One region of the Pseudoalteromonas sp. Scap06 genome, then DNA from elsewhere that is predicted to be linked to it. Evidence: predicted binding sites of a transcription regulator. Region 1 holds the regulator's gene; the other holds the start of a gene.

Region 1 (3,735 bases):
AGATATGGCACGTCGTGATCCAACCCGTGCATGCATGATTGACCGTTTAGTGGGTATGGGAATAGATAAAGACGTTGCTGAGCAGATGGCATGCTTTGTACCTGATGATGTATCTCGCCAACAAGGTTGGAAAGCCTTATTGAATATGGTTGAAGATCAAATGCAAACCACTAACAACGAAATTCTTCGCCAAGGTGGTGTTTATGCTCTAGTGGGCCCAACAGGGGTAGGTAAAACCACCACCGTTGCAAAATTAGCTGCATTAGGTGCGCAAAAGTATGGTGCTGATAAAGTCGCGCTTATTACCACTGATACCTACCGTATTGGTGCGTATGAGCAGCTAGCAACTTACGGTCGAATTATTGGCTGTGGCGTAAAACAAGTTAAAGATGCAAATGAATTAGCAGAAGTTTTATACCATTTACGAAATAAACGTCTAGTCTTAATTGATACAGCAGGAATGAGTCAGCGAGATTTACGCTTAACTGAGCAGCTTAATACCTTAATGCGTAATCAACGTGTGGATATACGTAGTTATTTAGTATTAAGTGCTACAGCGCAAATCAATGTATTACAAGAGACAGTAAGGCACTTTAAAAAAGTACAGCTTAGTGGGTGTATTTTTACTAAGTTAGATGAGTCATTGAGTTTAGGTGAGATTATTAGTATTGCGATTCAAAATCGTCTCCCAATAGGGTATCTTACTAATGGTCAGCGAGTACCAGAAGATATCAGAGTGGCAAATGCTGAAAAACTAGTAAAAAAAGCTGAGCAATTGTATTTAAAAAGAATAAAAGCACAACAATCAAGACACCAATCAGTGGCGTCGAACACAGTAGAGATGTATGATTAACACAGTTTTAGATCAAGCAAGCGGCCTTCGCAAAATGAGCAACAATAATAATAACGGCGTAAAAGTTATCGCTGTCACCGGCGGCAAAGGTGGAGTGGGTAAAACAAACGTATCCCTTAACACGGCAATCGCGTTAGGCCAACAAGGCAAGCGTGTGCTGGTATTAGATGCTGATTTAGGGTTAGCTAATTGTGATGTTATGCTTGGACTGCGTGTAGAGCGCAATTTGTCTCATGTTTTATCAGGTGAATGTGAACTCGAAGATATTTTAGTTGAAGGCCCCGCAGGCATAAAAATAGTACCTGCAACATCGGGATCGCAAAGCATGGTTGAGCTATCTCCTTCAGAGCACGCCGGACTTATCCGTGCATTTAGCGAGCTTAACACCGATTTTGATATTTTAATTGTGGATACCGCAGCGGGTATTTCTGACATGGTATTGAGCTTTTCTCGCGCCGCACAAGATGTGGTTGTGGTGGTATGTGATGAGCCAACCTCAATTACTGATGCTTATGCACTAATTAAAGTACTGAGCCGTGAACACGGCGTAATCAAATTTAAAATTGTTGCCAACATGGTGCGTAGCTTACGTGAAGGGCAGGAATTATTTGCTAAACTATCAAAAGTAACCGACCGATTTTTAGATATAACCATGGAGTTGGTTGCAACAGTTCCTTATGATGAGAATATGCGCAAATCAACGCGTCGCCAAAAAGTGATAGTTGAAGTTTTTCCAGGGTCTCCTGCTGCGATTGCTTTTAAAACACTGGCGACAAAAATTACTAAGTGGCAAACACCTAGTCAAGCCTCGGGTCATTTAGAGTTTTTTATTGAGAAGCTAGTTAGTAACTAACGATGACAATACCGGTGAATAGAGCTATGGGATATCAGTCAGCACAGAATTTAAATATGATTGTTGAAAAGCATGCCTCATTAGTCAAAAAAGTGGCATGCCATTTAATTGCTCGTTTACCGGCCAGTGTGCAACTAGATGATTTAATTCAATCAGGTATGATTGGCTTAATAGAGGCTTCAAAAAACTTCGATGCCAGTAAAGGCGCGAGTTTTGAAACCTTTGCGGGTATTCGTATTCGTGGTGCAATGATAGATGAAATGCGACGAGGTGATTGGGTTCCACGTTCAGTTCACAGAAAAAGTAGACTAGTAGCAGAGACGATAGTCGCGCTTGAAAACAGTTTAAATCGTGAACCTAAAGATAGTGAAGTGGCTGAAAAACTTGAAATTTCGTTAAATGAGTACCATCATATTTTAAATGATGTCAATGTAAGCAAAGTTTTGGGCATTGAGGACCTTGGTATTGACGATGATGTGATTACACCTCATGGCCAAGATTTAGCACTAGACAAACCTTTCAATAATGTTAAAAATGAACGGTTTAATGAGTCTTTACTCAATGCGATAAAGTCGTTACCGGAAAAAGATGCAATGGTGCTTTCTTTGTACTATAACGATGAAATGAATTTAAAAGAAATTGGGCATATACTCGATGTTAGTGAGTCGCGTGTAAGTCAGATACATGGTCAGGCGATGATTAAGCTTAAAGCAAAAATCAATGACTGGATAAACTAGAAGTAAGTAAATAAAGGTTCAGGCCTCACTGGAGGATGTTTTGGATAAAAACATTAAAATTCTTGTTGTTGATGATTTTTCAACAATGAGACGTATTATTAAAAACCTGTTGCGCGATTTAGGTTTTACCAATGTTCAAGAAGCGGATGATGGGTCAACTGCTTTACCTATGTTGCAAAATCAAGTATTTGATTTTGTTGTAACAGATTGGAATATGCCAGGCATGCAAGGTATTGATCTTTTGAGGGCAATTCGAGCTGATGACAAATTAAAGCATATTCCTGTTTTAATGGTTACAGCAGAAGCTAAAAAAGAACAAATAGTAGCTGCGGCCCAAGCAGGTGTTAATGGTTATATTGTTAAACCATTTACTGCAGGTACATTGAAGACTAAATTAGAAAAAGTGTTCGAACGCTTAGGTTAATGAGAGGGAGAGGCTTATGTCAGCACCTGCTGCGCCTCAGATTACTTTAGAACAAGCTCGCCAGTTGGTTGTTTTTTTAGAAAATGGTGAGCAAGATAAAGCGAATCAGTTAATTTTAGAAACAGCTTCACAAGAGCAATCACAGTTATTTGCTGAGGTAGGTAAGTTAACGCGTCAATTACATGAAGCTTTAAAGAGTTTCGAGTTAGATACGCGCTTAACAGACATTACCACTGATGCCATCCCTGATGCTAAGAAACGCCTCAACTATGTCATGGAAATGACTGAGAATGCAGCCAATAAAACAATGGATGCAGTTGAAGCTAGCTTACCTTTAGCGCAAGAAATTGCTGACGAAATTTCTGATATCAAGCCAACGTGGGATCGGTTAATGAACCGGGAAATTGAGCTTGGTGAGTTTAAGTCACTTTGTCATAGTATTGATAAGTTTATGAACAGCTCTCATCATAAAACTGATGAGTTGCAGATGTTGATGACCAATGTATTGATGGCTCAAGACTATCAAGATTTAACTGGTCAGGTTATTCGTCGTGTTATTGAACTTGTGCGTGAAGTTGAAGAAAGCTTGATCCACTTGTTAACTGCATTTGCAGCACAAGGTGAGGTTGAGCCAACACAACAGACCGAACAACCAGAAGAAACAGAAGATTCCATTGTTGCACAAACACTAGCAGGCCCTGAAGGGCCTATTATTGATAAAGAATCGCGTAATGATGTTGTATCTGATCAAGATGAAGTTGATGATCTATTATCAAGTTTGGGCTTCTAATAGGAGAGTACTGCATGAGCTTTGAAGTCGATGAAGATATTTTACAAGACTTTTTAGTAGAGGCCGGAGAAATCCTTG
Region 2 (3,735 bases), 1.6 Mb from region 1:
GGTGCAATCCATCTTTTTGACGAATGGTGTGCATTTGGTCACGACGTCCCGTTAGTATTTTATGTGGGTAGGCTTGATGACCTACATCCCAAACTAAACGGTCGTCGGGAGTGTTGTACACATAATGTAATGCAACGGTAAGTTCTACGGTTCCTAAACCAGACGCTAAATGGCCGCTACTTTGCGATACTGAATTGAGTAAGTAATCACGCAATTCATGGCTAAATGCAGAAAGCTTATCTTGTGCTAAGTCTCGCAAGTGGACTGGTTCGTTCACCAAATTAAGTAATGGATACTTGCTGCTATCAAGTGTCATGGTTTTTTATATATCCTTCGCTAATATTAACTTTCCTCAAAAGTTAGATTTAAGAGGTAAACTAATATTCAGTAATAATTTTGTTCTAAGAGTTAATACGTTTTAGCCATGTTTAATGGTCACGTTCAATTAAATAGTTTGCCAATGCCGCTAAGTCGGTCGTGTCTGCGTCAATATTGGCTAACGCCTCATGGGCTTGCTGTATCAAATTTAGTGCTTTTTGCTTAGCACCTAGCATACCTAATAAAGCGGGGTATGTCGCTTTATTAGCAGCAATATCTGACCCTTGAGGCTTACCTAAAGTCAGTGTGTCGCCCTCAACATCTAAAATGTCGTCATGAACCTGAAAGGCCAGCCCAATAGCATACCCAAAAGTAGATAAGTTATCTAAAGTATGTTGGCTAATATTAGGAGCGCAAAGTGCGCCCAAAGTAATCGCACAATTTATTAATGCGCCGGTTTTAAGTTTATGAATACGTTCTAATTCATCAACCGTAATAACTTTATCTGTTGCTGCAATATCGCGGCCTTGTCCGGCAACCATTCCTTGCAAGCCTGAAGCATGGGCTAATTCTGCAATCATTTTTAACTGAGCTTCTGTTGAGCATTTAAATGTGTGCTTAGCAATAAGCTCAAATGCTAAGGTTTGCAGTGCGTCACCTGCTAAAATAGCTTGTGCTTCACCATAGACAATATGACATGTAGGACGGCCACGACGTAAATCATCGTCATCCATAGCGGGCAAATCGTCATGCACTAATGAATAACTGTGAATGCATTCTATCGCTGCTGCAAGTACATCTAAATCACGCTTGTCAGCACCTAACATTTTACCTGTGGTATAAACTAAAAAGGGCCGCAATCTTTTCCCGCCATTCATTAAACTATAATGGGTGGCTTCTTTTATGGTGTTGTCGCTTTCAAGAGGTTGTTCGAAATAAAGATTGAGAGTATTGGCTACATCATCTTGAGCAAGCTTTATTTGTTCTTTTATGCTCACAATTATTCCATATCGTTATTAAATTGAGTAAGCGGTGCTTTTTCGTCATTACCCATTAATATCGACACCTTTTGCTCGGCTTGTTGAAGTTTACCGGAAGACGCACTGGCTAATGCAATGCCGCGCTCAAATTGCTTTAAAGACTGTTCAAGCGATAAATCACCTTGTTCCATTTCACTGACAATTGTTGTTAGTTCTTCTAGTGCTTGTTCGAAACTTAAATTTTCAGGTTTTTTAGTCGCCATCTTTATTTTCAACTTACATAATAAATTTAAACGCCAATTTTAGGGGGAATGCTAAACTAGGTCAAAGAATGTTATGTTTTTTTGATAGATAAATGCTGTTAATTGGGTTTTACTGCGCTTCAGCGTTATTTTTTAAATTATAAATTCTGATTAGTTAGATTGATTACCTATGTTGATCTAAAATAGGACTAATCGTAATTTTATCGTTTATCATAAAAATCACTTAAGTATTTCAGTATCTTGCCGATATACATTTAATAACAACGCTTGCGAAGAAAAAATATAAAACCTTTGGAGGGAATGTGGATTTAGCAACCATTATTGGGATCCTTGGCGCAATTGGCTTAATTGTCATGTCCATGTTTATGAGTAGTAGCGGCGAAGTCGGTATGTTTTACAATACCCCTTCCGTGGTTATTGTATTTGGTGGCTCCCTTTTTATCGTTTTATCCAATTTTACTATGTCGCAATTTTTAGGCATTGGTAAGGTTTGTGCTAAAGCGTTTATGTTTAAAATTGAACCCCCTGAAGCCTTAATTGAAAAGGCGGTTGAGCTAGCAGATTCTGCCCGAAAAGGCGGGTTTTTAGCATTGGAAGAGGCTGAAATTCCAAATCCATTTATGCGCAAAGGCGTTGATATGCTCGTAGATGGGCATGATGCAGATGTAGTGCGCGCTACATTACAAAAAGATATTTCCCTCACTACAACTCGCCATGAAATGGGCGCAAGCTTATTTAAATCGTTAGGTGATATTGCTCCTGCAATGGGGATGATTGGTACATTAATCGGTTTGGTGGCTATGTTATCAAATATGGATGACCCAAAAGCAATCGGCCCAGCAATGGCTGTAGCCTTGTTAACAACGTTGTATGGGGCATTTTTGGCGAATGTTGTCGCCATTCCTATTCAGGTAAAACTTGAATTGCGTAAAGACGAAGAAGCAATGAACCAGCGACTTATTTTGGATGCAGTATTAGGCATTCAAGATGGCCAAAACCCTAAAGTAATTGAGGGGATCTTGAAAAATTATTTGGCTGAGTCTAAACGCGCGGTAAACACTGAGGAATAGTTATGTCTGATGAAGAGTGTAAATGCCCACCCCCAGGGTTACCTGCATGGATGGGGACATTTGCCGATTTAATGTCGCTATTAATGTGCTTTTTTGTACTCTTACTCGCGTTTTCTGAAATGGATGTGCTTAAATTTAAGCAAATTGCAGGTTCTATGAAGTTTGCTTTTGGTGTGCAAAATAAAATTGAAGTTAAAGATATCCCAAAAGGCACCTCGGTTATTGCAATGGAGTTTACTCCAGGTAAGCCTGAGCCGACCCCCATTGAAACTATTCAGCAGCAAACAGTTGAAATGACTCAGCAAATGCTAGAGTTTCAGGCGGGCGATGAAAGCTCTGCTGGCGGACGCCAAGAACAACGAGGCGAAAAACGAGGCGGTGAGTCTAGCAGCACCTCTGAAGAAGTAGCTTCAGCGCCTTCAGTTTCTGCTGCTGATCAAGAGCAAATAAATGACTTAGTTAAAAAAATTGCACAACAGCTTGAAAAGCAAATTATTGATGGAGCTATTGAGCTTGAGTCATTAGGTCAGCAAATCATTATTCGTATTAGAGAAAATGGTTCGTTTCCATCGGGCAGTGCGTTTTTACAACCCCAGTTTAAACCTATCATTCAAGATATTGGCCGGTTACTAAAAGATGTTCCCGGGGAGATCACCGTCTCCGGTCATACTGATGACTTCCAAGTCTCTAATGAGCTTTATATTAATAACTGGGATTTGTCCTCTAAACGAGCTGTTGCGGTAGCAAGTGAGCTGCAAAAAGTTGCGGGTTTTGATAAAACTCGAATGATGGTCGTGGGGCGTGCAGAAACCAGACCTTTAGTGCCGAATGATTCACGAGAAGATCGAAGACGTAACCGCCGGGTAGAAATATCAATTTTACAAGGCAAGGCGAAAGAATCAGATCCTATTGATATTAGATAGAATTTATTGGTTTTGTTACTTTTTTAGCATAGAATACACCTTTATTAACAGATGTAATTAAACTGGAGTGAATATGTTGGATAAGTTTTGTAGTATGCCTGGTAATGGAAATGGCGATGACGATGATAAAAAAACGAATTTTACTAAGTAATCATGCCTGATTGGTTTGATAAAGTCTTAG

Evidence for each region. The regulator FliA, encoded in region 1, starts transcription of late flagellar genes. The targets are predictions, from matches to a motif close to CTAAAGNTNNNNNNNNNNNNGCCGATA.
Region 2: pomA (flagellar motor protein PomA) is a predicted target of FliA. The motif match lies at 1,784-1,810, and genes of this name have one in related genera.

Annotation. Positions count from the first base shown of each region.
Region 1 covers NZ_CP041330.1:2,423,122-2,426,856, reverse strand. The annotation lists gene flhF (flagellar biosynthesis protein FlhF) at 1-853, shown strand, start outside; gene FLM47_RS11265 (MinD/ParA family protein) at 846-1,706, shown strand; gene FLM47_RS11260 (RNA polymerase sigma factor FliA) at 1,733-2,443, shown strand; gene cheY (chemotaxis response regulator CheY) at 2,484-2,867, shown strand; gene FLM47_RS11250 (protein phosphatase CheZ) at 2,884-3,657, shown strand; gene FLM47_RS11245 (chemotaxis protein CheA) at 3,672-3,735, shown strand, end outside.
Region 2 covers NZ_CP041330.1:803,918-807,652, forward strand. The annotation lists gene dxs (1-deoxy-D-xylulose-5-phosphate synthase) at 1-316, opposite strand, end outside; gene ispA ((2E,6E)-farnesyl diphosphate synthase) at 429-1,316, opposite strand; gene xseB (exodeoxyribonuclease VII small subunit) at 1,319-1,561, opposite strand; gene pomA (flagellar motor protein PomA) at 1,864-2,631, shown strand; gene FLM47_RS03690 (flagellar motor protein MotB) at 2,634-3,554, shown strand; gene FLM47_RS03695 (hypothetical protein) at 3,708-3,735, shown strand, end outside.